4 regions of the Pseudaeromonas sp. HNCC25DJ180 genome follow, and region 1 is predicted to be linked to each of the others. Evidence: predicted binding sites of a transcription regulator. Region 1 holds the regulator's gene; each other region holds the start of a gene.
The links. Region 1 encodes sigma-54, which starts transcription at its own class of promoters, with help from an activator protein. Its sites were predicted from a motif close to TGGCACNGTTTTNGCTT; they were not measured.
Positions count from the first base shown of each region.

Region 2: the regulator sigma-54 is predicted to act here: its motif matches at 1,721-1,737, upstream of ACZYTD_RS12220 (nitrate reductase).
Region 3: the regulator sigma-54 is predicted to act here: its motif matches at 1,434-1,450, upstream of ACZYTD_RS07630 (ammonium transporter).
Region 4: the regulator sigma-54 is predicted to act here: its motif matches at 1,276-1,292, upstream of flgA (flagellar basal body P-ring formation chaperone FlgA).

Region 1 is NZ_JBVAYF010000001.1:252,234-255,352, reverse strand. Features, by position in the region: gene rapZ (RNase adapter RapZ) at 1-167, opposite strand, end outside; gene ptsN (PTS IIA-like nitrogen regulatory protein PtsN) at 175-621, opposite strand; gene hpf (ribosome hibernation promoting factor) at 624-911, opposite strand; gene ACZYTD_RS01190 (RNA polymerase factor sigma-54) at 933-2,399, opposite strand; gene lptB (LPS export ABC transporter ATP-binding protein) at 2,456-3,119, opposite strand, start outside.
Region 2 is NZ_JBVAYF010000012.1:60,527-63,645, reverse strand. Features, by position in the region: gene ACZYTD_RS12230 (DUF3369 domain-containing protein) at 1-981, shown strand, start outside; gene ACZYTD_RS12225 (hypothetical protein) at 1,069-1,473, opposite strand; gene ACZYTD_RS12220 (nitrate reductase) at 1,886-3,119, shown strand, end outside.
Region 3 is NZ_JBVAYF010000006.1:210,798-213,916, reverse strand. Features, by position in the region: gene ACZYTD_RS07630 (ammonium transporter) at 86-1,303, opposite strand; gene ACZYTD_RS07625 (LTA synthase family protein) at 1,652-3,119, opposite strand, start outside.
Region 4 is NZ_JBVAYF010000005.1:160,809-163,927, forward strand. Features, by position in the region: gene ACZYTD_RS06310 (CheR family methyltransferase) at 1-319, opposite strand, end outside; gene ACZYTD_RS06315 (chemotaxis protein CheV) at 341-1,252, opposite strand; gene flgA (flagellar basal body P-ring formation chaperone FlgA) at 1,381-2,103, shown strand; gene flgM (flagellar biosynthesis anti-sigma factor FlgM) at 2,189-2,542, shown strand; gene ACZYTD_RS06330 (flagella synthesis protein FlgN) at 2,539-2,955, shown strand.

The sequences.
Region 1 (3,119 bases):
TCTATGCTGACAGCCAATTGGTCATACTTGTCGCGCAGCTCCCGCACCAGATGGGGCAGCAGGGAGACAGGCAGATTATCGACACAGTAGTAGCCGAGATCTTCCAGTACGCGCAGGGCTATGGTCTTGCCTGAGCCGGAACGGCCACTGACGACTATGAGTTTCATAGGCTGCTCAAGGGGTGATCATCAGTTGGTAGAGGGCATCGTCATCGGCGGCTTGCCGCAGTTGACGACAGAAGGTTTTGTCATTGAGCTTGCTGGCGATGAGGGAGAGGGTCTTGAGATGGATCTTGCACTCGCTCTCGGGCACCAACAGGGCAAAGAGGATATCGACCGGTTGATTGTCGATGGCATCAAAGGCGATGGGTTGTTCCAGGGTGAGAAACACTGCGGTCAGCGGGTGACCGTCGGGGATGCGACCATGAGGTATGGCAATGGCACCGCCTATACCTGTGCTGCCCATCTTCTCGCGGGCCAGCAGGCGCTCGAAAAGATCCTGCTCATCGAGACCCAGGCGGCGAGCGGCCAGCTCGCTGATGAGCTCGATGGCGCGCTTCTTACTAGAGCAAGGGACCGCACCATGGGTGCAGTCCCTGCTGAGAAAGTCCTGAATTAGCATGCTTATTTGCTGTTTAACTTTTCTTTATGCTTGATGATCTGGCGATCCAGCTTGTCGATCAGAGCGTCGATAGCGGCGTACATATCTTCATGCTGGGAGTTAGCGAAGATCTCACCGCCATTGACGTTGAGTTTGGCTTCGGCGATCTGGTTGAGCTTCTCAACTGTCAGAATAACTTGAACATTATTGATCTGTTCGAAGTGACGCTCCAGTTTGGCAAATTTGCTATTTACGAAGTCACGCAGCGGGTCGGTGATTTCAATATGATGACCTGACAGGTTAATTTGCATAACGTCTTCCTTTTTGTTGGTCTACAGCAGGCGTTTGCGCTGACTGGACGGGGGTATAGAGAGAGACTCACGATATTTCGCGATAGTCCGTCTGGCTACCATAATACCTTGTTCTGTAAGCAAATCCGCGATCTTGCTATCGCTTAAGGGTTTTGCCGTATTTTCCGCTGCGACCAGTTTCTTGATCAAGGCCCGGATCGCGGTGGATGAGCACTCCCCTCCATTATCAGTATTGACGTGACTGGAGAAAAAGTATTTAAGTTCGAAAATTCCTCTGGGGGTATGCATGAATTTTTGTGTGGTTACCCGGGATATGGTGGATTCATGCATTTCCACCGACTCGGCCACATCGTTCAGTACCATGGGCTTCATCGCCTCTTCACCATACTCGAAGAAGTCTTGTTGCTGTTGCACTATGCAGGTGGCTACTTTGAGCAGGGTCTCGTTACGGCTCTCCAGACTCTTGATGAACCACTTGGCCTCCTGCAAGTGTGAGCGAATAAACTGGCTGTCGCTGCTGTTGCGGGCATGGCGGGCCATGGCGGCGTAAGTTTCGTTGATGCGGATCTTGGGCATGGCATCCGGGTTGAGTTCGACCATCCATTTACCGTGCTTCTTGCTGACGGCCACATCGGGAATGACATATTGGGAGTCACTCTGGATGACGCTGTTACCCGGGCGAGGTTCCAGGTTGAGGATGATATCCAGCGCCTCTTTCAGATCCCCCTCCTTGAGTTGCATCTTGCGCGCCAGGTTGCGGTAGTCGCGGCTGCCCAGCAGATCCATGTGCTCCTGCAGCATAACCTTGGCTTCGGCGAGCCAGGGTGTGGTTGGGGCGTATTGGCCCAGCTGAATGAGTAGACACTCCTGCACGCTGCGGGCCGCGACCCCGATAGGATCGAAGTGCTGGATGCGCTTGAGCACGGCTTCCACTTCATCCAGATCGACTTCTCTATCGTCGGCCTGCACCGCCTGCAGTATGTCGTCCAGCTCTGTGGTCAGATAGCCGGACTCATCTATGCCATCTATGATAGAGAGGGCGATGGCCTGGTCCAGCTCGCTGAACGGGGTCAGGTGCATCTGCCAGAGCAGATAGTCCTGCAGGGTTTCTGTGGTCTCCCCCTGATAGATGGAGTCATCGTCACTGGAGGGCAGGCCACTGGGTTGATTGGCTCCGGCGGTATAGACCTCATCCCAGGTGGTATCCATGGGCAGCTCATCGGGCATATTATCCTGATTGAGTGCCTCGCCTGTGTCCATCTGGCTCTCATCGTGTTCGTTGTCATGCTCAGCGTCATGCTCCTCCGACACTTGAGGCGCGTCCAGGTTGTCACTCTCCTCCTGCTCCAGCAGCGGATTGGCATCCAGCGCTTGCTGGATCTCCTGCTGTAGCTCCAGGGTGGAGAGTTGCAACAAGCGGATGGCCTGCTGAAGTTGTGGCGTCATGGCCAGCGATTGGCCCAGTCGCAACTGTAGAGTCGGTTTCATCGACGTTGGTGTGTCCTTATGCTGTACTTGTGAATAATCAGTCTCAGCATCAATTGCTAGAGGGTGAATCCTTCGCCCAGGTAGACCTGTTTCACTTGTTCATTGTGCAAAACTTCGTCGGGAGTGCCTTCGGCAATCAGTTGACCATGACTGACGATATAGGCTTTCTCACAGACATCCAAGGTTTCCCGTACATTATGATCGGTAATTAATACCCCAAGCCCGCGATCCCGTAAATGCTCAATGATGCGTTTGATGTCGATGACCGAGATGGGATCCACACCGGCAAAGGGTTCATCCAGCAGAATAAATCTGGGCTCGGCAGCCAGGGCTCTGGCGATTTCTACCCGTCGTCGCTCGCCACCGGAGAGACTCATGCCAAGGTTCTTGCGGATATGGGTAATGTGAAATTCTTCGAGAAGGGACTCCATCTTATCCAAGCGCTCAGCCTTGCTGAGGTTCTGGCCAACCTCAAGTACGCCCATCAGATTCTCCTCCACCGTCAGTCGACGGAAGATGGAGGCCTCCTGGGGGAGATAGCCGATGCCGTTGCGGGCCCGTTCATGCATGGGCAGCGTCGTGATGTCCATGTCATCTATGGTGACGCTGCCGCCATCCTGGGGTACCAGGCCCACTATCATGTAAAATGAGGTGGTCTTACCGGCGCCGTTGGGGCCGAGTAGACCCACGACCTGGCCTGTCTCTACCTGCAGGCTGACA
Region 2 (3,119 bases), on a different contig from region 1:
GCTGTGCTGGAGCAGGTTAACTACCTGCTCAATCTCAATGGCGATGGCGTCTGTGCGAGCCGAGTCGAGGCCTATGCTGCCTCGGCCGAGGATGGGCATTACAAGGTGCTGGCGGCGACCGATGCCTATTCCAAGCTGCATATTGACGAAGATGTGGCTACCCTGCCAGCAGAAGTGAGAGAAGCCTTCCATACAGCCTTACGCAATAGGCGCAGTCAGTTTGGCGCCCACTTTTTTACCTGTTATTACCACAGTAAGGCCGGTGCCGAGACCGTGGTCTATATGACTTTTGCCGATAATATCAGCAGTGATGCACGCGAACTGCTGGAGATCTTTACGGCCAACGTGGCGATCACCTATGAGAGTCTGTTGCTGCGGGAAGAGATTGAAGAGACCCAGCGTTCGACCATCTACCTATTGGGTGAAGCGGTGGAGCGCCGCTCAAAGGAGACAGGTGCCCATGTCAAACGGGTAGGCGAGTTGTCGGCCTTGCTGGGTAGGCTGGTGGGGATGAGTGAGCGGGATGTGGAGTTTTTACGTCAGGCCGCCCCCCTGCACGATGTGGGCAAGATTGGCATACCGGATCGCGTACTCAACAAACCGGGAAAACTGGATGGCGAAGAGTGGGGAACCATGCAAACCCACTCGCAAATTGGTTTCGAGTTACTCACTAAATCAGAAAAGCGGGTGTTGCAACTGGCGGCTATCATAGCCCATGAACATCATGAGAGCTGGGACGGTGGTGGTTATCCCCGAGGCCTCAAAGGGGAGGCAATCCACCTAGCCGGTCGCATTGTCGCCTTGGCCGATGTATTTGATGCCCTGGTCAGTAAGCGCTGCTACAAGGGTGCCTGGACGTTTGCCGATGCGGTTGCCTATATCCGCCAGGGTCGAGGCAATCAATTTGATCCGAAACTGGTGGAGCTCTTTTTGGCGCATCTCCCCGCCGTGGAAGAGATTTACACTCAATTCCCGGATTAGTGATCTGCCCGGTGTTGAGCCCGTGATCATCAGCCTCTGCATTGAGGCTGTCTCTATGCTGCGTCTTGCCTGCTTCTTCTCTGAATTTCAGTCAGGGGCTTTCTCTTCTTCATCTTCTGGCGCTTGACTCGGGTTCACTATGCTACAGAGCATGCCGATGAAGGCCTCGACGGCCGCTTCGTTATCGAACTCAAAGGGCAAACCATAGTGAATTTCACTCCTGCCGGTATGCAGGCGTTTGGGAAAGCGGGTCATCTCGGCATTGTGGTAGAAGTCGGCCTTAGCTCGCACCCCAGGAATAGCGGCCAGATCGGCAACAAAGGGTTGTAGGGCGGGCATCAACACCAGTTTGCCATGCTCTCCCTCCCTATGCAGATAGAAGGCATGTTTGCAGTGGGGTAACATGTATTCGGTGATTTTTTTTAACCGGAAGTTAGTACGGCACTCCAATTTTTTTAAGCTGTTTTCCAGTATGGCATAGTCAATGGACACGTCTTGCTCCCTAATGTCGTGAGGCGGCGCTAACCGGTCCGAGGATGGCTGAGGCCGCGAGCCTAGCGCATACCCTAACGGTTAATAGCACAGGGGGCGAGCGGAATATGGAGCTTGGGGTGAGTTGCCCTGCTTTGCCTTATTTTAATGCATTGCTCGGGCAAAAAGCCCCAAAGTGGTGAGTTATTACCAGCTTTAAGTGGGGTGGGAGTGATAAGAGTGCCCACTGGCTGGCTAAAGTGTTAAACGGCATGGCTTTTGCTTTTAATTAATTGTTAGTTTTTAAATGCACGTTTGGACACTGGCGTCCCTGACCCTCTACCAAGAGGGGGGACGCTTTTTTTTGCCCGCCAACCGGGAAGGGAGCCGATGTATGACTGACCCAAGCTCAGACCCAACAAGCATAAAGCCGATGAACGCAGAGCCTGTGAGTGGCGCCACCCTCACTACCTGTGCCTATTGTGGCGTGGGATGTGGCATCCGCATCGAGGCCGGAGAGCTGACCGGAGATGTCTCTCATCCTGCCAATCAGGGCGCTTTGTGCATCAAGGGCGCGAGCCTGCTGGAGACCATGGCTTATCCTAACCGCCTGCTCTACCCGCGACTGCATGGTAAACATGTGGGCTGGGACGGGGCGTTGGATGAGATTGCCCAGCGCTTTAGCCAAATCATTGCCGAGTCCGGGCCTGAGGCCATTGGTTTGTATGTCTCCGGCCAGCTGATGACGGAAGATTACTATGTGGCCAACAAGTTGATGAAGGGTTACATAGGCGCGGCCAATATAGACACCAACTCGCGGCTTTGCATGTCATCAGCCGTCACCGCACACCTGCGGGCTTTTGGGGAGGATGGGGTTCCTGCTTGCTACGAAGATCTGGAGCTGTGCAACCTCTTGGTGCTGGTGGGGGCTAATACGGCCTGGACCCACCCGGTCATCTTTCGCCGTATCCAGCAGGCGCGGGCTCGTAACCCCCAGATGAAACTGGTGGTGGTGGATCCGCGCAAGACCATGAGTGCCGAGCAGGCCGATCTGCATCTGGCCATTCGACCGGGTAGTGATGTTTGGCTATTCAATGGCCTCTGTCGGTATTTGCTGCAGAGCGGGGCCGTGGATGAGGCCTATGTGGCCGCCCATGTGGAGGGATATGACGCCCTGTGCGGCATGCTGGATGGTCCGGAGTATGAGCTCGCGGCCGTGGCCGAACAGTGTGGGGTGAGCGAGGTGGATTTGCGTGCCCTCTACCGCTGGTTTGCCCGTGAGCCCAAGAGCGTCACCCTATTTTGCCAGGGGGTCAATCAATCCAATCAAGGAACCGACAAGGCCAATAGCATCATCAATGCCCATCTATTGACGGGGCGGGTGGGTAAACCGGGCGCCTCTCCCTTTTCTATGACCGGACAGCCTAATGCCATGGGGGGGCGAGAGGTGGGCGGCCTGGCCACGCAACTGGCGGCGCACATGGGCTTTACTGCGCGGGATTGTGAACGGGTACAACGCTTCTGGGGCTCACCAAGTATAGCTCGCCAGCCTGGGCTCAAGGCGGTCGATCTGTTTGAGGCGGTACGGGAGAAGAAGATCCGCGCCCTGTGGGTAATTGCCACCAATCCAGCCATCTCCCTGCCTGACTCGGCTCGGGTGCGTGAGG
Region 3 (3,119 bases), on a different contig from region 1:
CTGGCGCGGTTAGCGATGCGCTATGAGCAGACAAAGAAAAAGCGGCTCACAAGGAGCCGCTTTAACAGAGCAGAGAGATTCAATCTCAGATCTGGACCTCGTGGGCGGTGGCACTGATCTTGTGAATGGCCAAATCCGCCCCTTCGTGCTCGGCCTCTTGTGACAGGCGCAGACCCACCACTTGGCGCATGATGCCATAAATCACCAGGGCGCCGACGACGGCGATCACTATCCCCAGCAGGGTGCCGAGCAGTTGGCTCATGAAACTGACCCCCCCTATGCCACCCAAGGCTTGGCTGCCGAAGATACCGGCGGCGATACCACCCCAGGCACCACACAAACCATGTAACGGCCAAACCCCCAACACGTCATCGATCTTGTGCTTACGTTGCAGCCAGGTGAAGACCAGGATGAAGAGACCACCCGCCACGCCCCCCGTCACCAAGGCCCCAACCGGGTGCATCAGATCGGAACCCGCGCAGACCGCCACCAGACCGGCCAGGGGGCCGTTATGGATGAAGCCTGGGTCATTCTTACCCAGCAGCAGAGCCACCAGGGTGCCACCGACCATGGCCATCAGCGAGTTAACGGCCACCAGGCCGCTGATGGCAGAGAGTTTCTGGGCTGACATGACGTTGAAGCCAAACCAGCCGACGATCAGGATCCAGGCACCGAGGGCCAGCATCGGGATGTTGGAAGGAGCAAAGCCCACTGTCTGGCCGTTGCGTACCCGTCCGCGGCGGGTGCCGAGCAGGATCACGGCGACCAGACCTATCCAGCCTCCGACCGCATGCACCACTACTGAGCCGGCAAAGTCATGAAAGGCGGCGCCAAATTCGGCCTGCAACCAGCTTTGGATGCCGAAGTGGTTATTCCAGGCAATTCCTTCAAACAGCGGATAGACCAGACCGACGATGAAAAATGAGCAGATGAGCATGGGATAGAAGCGGGCCCGCTCGGCGATACCGCCACTGACTATGGCGGGAATGGCTGCGGCAAAGGTCAGCAGGAAGAAGAACTTGGTCAGATCGAAGCCATGGTTGGTCACCAGGCTCTGAGCGCTGCCCATGAAGCTTTGACCATAGGCTAGATAGTAGCCAAAGAAAAAGTAGGCCAGCGTCGAGACGGCAAAATCTGTGATGATCTTGACCAGGGCATTGACCTGGTTCTTGCCTCGTACTGTGCCTAGCTCGAGAAAGGCAAAGCCTGCATGCATTGCCAGCACCATGATGGCACCCAGCAAAATAAACAGGGTATCCGAACTCGTGACCAGCGTTTCAACTGCGCTGTTTACATCAACCACAACCGACCTCCATCTTGAAGTGATGCCTCTTGATTGGGCATTTTATGTGCCATTTATGAGCATGCTCTTTGCTGGTATGGGCGCAAGGCTCCATCTTTGGGAGTGGATCTGGTGCGCGCGGGCCATCCTGATACACAAACTGTACCAGGTTTGTTGTTTCAATATTTTTAAAATGTAATCCATTGATCTCAAATGGAAAAAGCCACTAAGGTGACAGGGGTATTCCCTAGGGGCTGCACCAGCCATGAGCGCTTATTCTGTGCCCCATTACAGTGCAATGCACCACAAGGAGGAGTTATTGGTGTGTGGGGCTTGCCTGGTGATCTGCACCAGAGCAAGCTTTGCGGATCAGTGGGGTAGGAGGTCGGAACGGAAGCTCTGATGGATCTGCAGTTGGTAGTCGCTTAGCGAGAAACTTTTCTCCATGCCCAGCAGGGGGTGCAGCAGGGCAGGGCGCAACTGGGGGGTGACGCCGCGCAGTAGTGCCGAGGTCTGTTGGCTGGCCTGGAACAGTTGTCGCACCCCACCATAGGCTTGGGTCAAGGGCACAGATCCCGATGAAGAGAAGGCCATGAAGGGGATACGGAAGGTGAATTCGGTGTGGGCATGTTTGGGTAGCACCTGCTCACCGGCACTCATCAGATAGGGCTGATGATCACCGAAGGCCAGTACCAGATAGCGTTTACCACTGGCCTGCAGCGCAGTTACCAGCTGTTCCAATGAGGCCATGGCATCTACCACCCCAGTGTAGTAGGTATTCAGGAGCTGGCGATTGCCTTCACTCTGATTCGGGCAGGCAGCGTCCAGCTCCTGTTGGGCATAGCGCTGCTGGTTGAAGGGGCCATGGCCCTGCATGGTGACGGCATAGATAAATTGCGGCTGTGTGCTCTGGTTTACCTGCTGCACTATGTGCTCAACCACAGCCTGATCGCTGGCGTAGAGTCCCTTCTGTTGCAGGGCGGAAAATTGATCCTCGAACTCCTGATGCTGGTAGCCCAGTGCCGGTATGGCCTTGTCTCGGCCCCAGAAGTTACGTTTGAAGGGGTGAATGAAGCGGGTCTCATAGCCTTGTTGCTGGGCGCTGCGGGCCAGGCCAGGTACGTTGTCACTCAGGTAGTAGTAGGGGACTATCCCCTGTTTGAGGATCCCGACTGGCAGGCCAGTATTCATCTCGAACTCGGCCAGCACTGTCATGCCACCCGTGGTGGGTGAGTGGATCTCCTTGCTGAATTGTTCGACCCCCGCAGGGAGATGCAGGGTCGGTGCTGGTTTGCAGATGCCACCCTGCCAGCCCAGCCACAACGCCTCGTACTGCATCACAATGACCACATCATAGGGTTGCTGGCCCACAGGGGCAGGAGCCGGGCTGGCTTCTTCCTGCAGTAGGGAGGGAGTAATGGGATAGGTGAAGATGGTGCTGCCGGAAACCAGACCGCTGATGAGGTCGAACAGATAGAGGGTGGGACCGCGGCGCACCATGTCCCTGTGGTAATTCACTTCGCTGTGGAAGTAATTGATGTTGGGCCCCAGCACCTTGATGCTGGCCTGGGTGGCAAACACGCTGAAGCCGAAGAAGGCGATGAGCACGGCACTGCAGCGCAGCAGCCAGCCAAACAGCCGCAGGCGCCACAGGATCAGTAAAGAAGCGATCAGCACGGCCCAGACTATCCTGCTGTGTTGATCGAGCAGGATTTCCAGCAGACTCCCCAGATTTTGCAGATCGTCGCCGCCCAAGGGGATGCCATAGACATTGATCTTGGCAAAGTTGGCCAGCAGGCCGATGGCGAATAGGCAGGTGAACATCAACCCCATGTAG
Region 4 (3,119 bases), on a different contig from region 1:
ACCAAATCTTCAGTGGACGGCCATTCTTGCCCAGTTCGGGGAAAATTTTGTCCGTCAGCAACTGAAACGGATAGATGTCGCGAAACCAGAGGGTTTCATTAGTGGTCATCGCATCCACGACTGCCATCTTTAGATCCCGCTCCTTGGGATCCATGGCGCGTTTGATGAGATCAGAAAGGGAGTCAGAACCGTATTGCCCCAGCAAGGGAGCAAGACGGCTCTTGACCAGATATTGCTTATTGGCGCCCAAAACAATCCCGCTTTGGACCTCCAAAAAGGCACTGAACTGTTTATACAAGTCTTCGGACAGTGTCTTCATTTAATTTCTGCATCTAGTAAGTTACATGGCATCCTGAACGGCCTTCGCCAATTCATCTGGATGAAACTTGGCAATAAAGTTGTTCGCTCCAACCTTCTGCACCATGGCCTGGTTGAATACACCACTCAAGGAGGTATGCAAAATAATGTGCAATCCTTTGAGCGCAGGATTATTTCTAATCTCGGCAGTCAAGGTGTAACCATCCATTTCTGGCATTTCAATATCGGAGATCACCAAGGCGATTTGCTCTGCGATAGGTCCTTTCTTGGCCATGTCATTCAACATATCCAAGGCGTCTTTGCCATCTTTAGCCAAGATGCAACTCACGCCAATGGCATTGAGCGCGCGTTCAACCTGCTTACGGGCCACAGAGGAATCGTCTGCCACCAAAACCGGACGACTATGAGGATCCCTGCGACTACTCTCCTCCACCAAAGCCTTACTCACCTCGGTATTGATGGGCGAGATCTCGTCGAGGATCTTCTCCACATCAAGGATCTCCACCAGCTCACCGTCCACTTCTGTAACCGCCGTCATGTAGTTATAACGACCCGCACCCTTGGGGGGAGGCAAAATGGATTCCCAGTTCATGTTGATGATACGCTCAACATTGCTGACCAAAAAGCCCTGCACCGAACGGTTGTACTCAGCAATGATGATGAAACATTTGGAGAGATCACCGATAGGGCGGCCACCCGTGGCCATACTCAAGTCAATGACTGATATGGTATGACCGCGGATATGAGCCACACCACGCACATAGGGGTGAAGTTTAGGCATGACTGTCAGCGATGGACACTGTAGCACTTCACGCACCTTGAAGACGTTAATGCCAAAGCGTTGACGGCCATTCAAACGAAAAAGCAGTAACTCCAATCGGTTTTGCCCTACCAATTGAGTAAGCTGATTCACTGAGTCCAGGATACTCGCCATAGTTATCTCCATTGTAAGGCCGTTGGCACCAAACCTGCATATTCGGCAAAGTGAAGTGGTAGCGTTAGGCTATTAACCTTAGACCGGGGCCGTCTCGGTCGTCTTATTCAAGGATAGTATATTTCTATATGTCGTTATTCTGCTTTATCGGCAAGCACTTGAAAACGATTAGTCGGTTATCTCTTGTCGTGTCAGGGCTCTGCATCACCTTTTCGACCTGGGCGGCTGACGATCTCTTGCAGCAGCTACAAGATCAGGCCGAACAATTTGTCTACAGTCAGTTGATTATCGACCCCACAAGCCAAGTTGAAGTCAACGCCAGTCAGATAGACTCGCGCCGACAACTTCATGCCTGCCCTGAGCATATTACAGCTAGTGTAGCTGGTAATGGTGAGATCAAACGAAATACCGCGGTGAAATTAAGTTGTGATAGTGACCCACGCTGGGAGATTTTCGTACCGGTACGAGTCAAGATCTTGCGCCCCTTTGTCACTGTGAGCCAAGCCGTGGCTAAATCCACGACCCTTTCGGCCGAAAATCTGAAAGTGGAGTTCATGGAGGAGGTGCTGATGCGAGGTGACAGCTTTGATAACATAGAGAAACTTATCGGCACTCGCAGCAAGCGAGATTTGCGTCCTGGCCAACCTGTGCGTAGCAACCAAATCTGTGTAGTATGCAAAGATGACACGGTAGAAATTGTCGCCGAGACAGGTGGCATATCCATTCGTACCGCCGGTAAGGCGCTACAGGATGCCAGTTATGGTGAGCAGTTGCGGGTTGAAAACTTACGCTCCCACAAGGTCATATCAGCCCAAGTCGTGGCAGTGGGCGTGGTAAAGGTCGAGATGTGAGAAACTGCAAAATATTTTCTAAAGTTAACCTCTACTCTGCCGATACCAAGGCATGAAGAGAATTCGGCAACCAAGGTAGCTCATCATGGCCATCAACAACCTGAACAACATGCTGAACAATGCCAGTGGTAAAGTTACCGGCAGTAAATCAGCCCCGGCGCAGACCAGCGGCAATGTCGCAGCCAACAACAGCGCCACCCAAGAAGCGGTGAATAATGCCAGCAAGGGTGTGGTGCGTCAGGATGCTGTGCTGCTGACCGACCAGGCTCAGCTGCTGACTAAGATGCAACAGAAGATTGGCTCCTCCACCACCACCAATCAAACCAAGGTGGAACATCTGAAGGCCGCAATTGAGAAAGGCGACTACACAGTCGACAGCCAGCGCGTAGCCAAAAAGATGCTGGATATGGAAGCCGAATTGGATAAGTTGAATAAATGATGCCGCTGATAGAGCTACTGAAGCAACAGCAACAGAATCTTGACACCATGATGACGCTGCTTGAGCAAGAGCTGGACTTGCTCAAGCAGCGTCATGCTATTCCATTGGCCGAAGTTGCCGAGCAGAAACAACAGTTGCTCGAACAGATCCAAGCCCTGGACAGTAGCATATCAGCTCACCCTGATGTGGCAGAACTCAACACCTCTCTGCTCAGCCAGCAGCAGCAACTGCGTGAAACCCTGACCCATTGTCAGGAAAAGAACGATGTAAATGGCCGCCTCATTGAGCTGACTCTCAACTCAAATCGCCGTCTGGCCAACATGCTGACCCAGATCCGAGACAAGAACAACATCACCTATGACAGCAAGGGGCACACTCGTCCCACCAGTTCCACCATAGGGATCAAAGCCTGACACCCATCAGGCTTTTTTGTTTTAACCGCCCTGCCGCCTCTCCACACGCAGGTTATCTAAGCCATAACCCTCTTCTGTTTCCCGAAGAAATATCTCGCGCAGGCAATGCTCGGAAGAGATGAAGGTTTTGGTAAAAGAAGGGAAATACGCCGCACCGAAGAGCA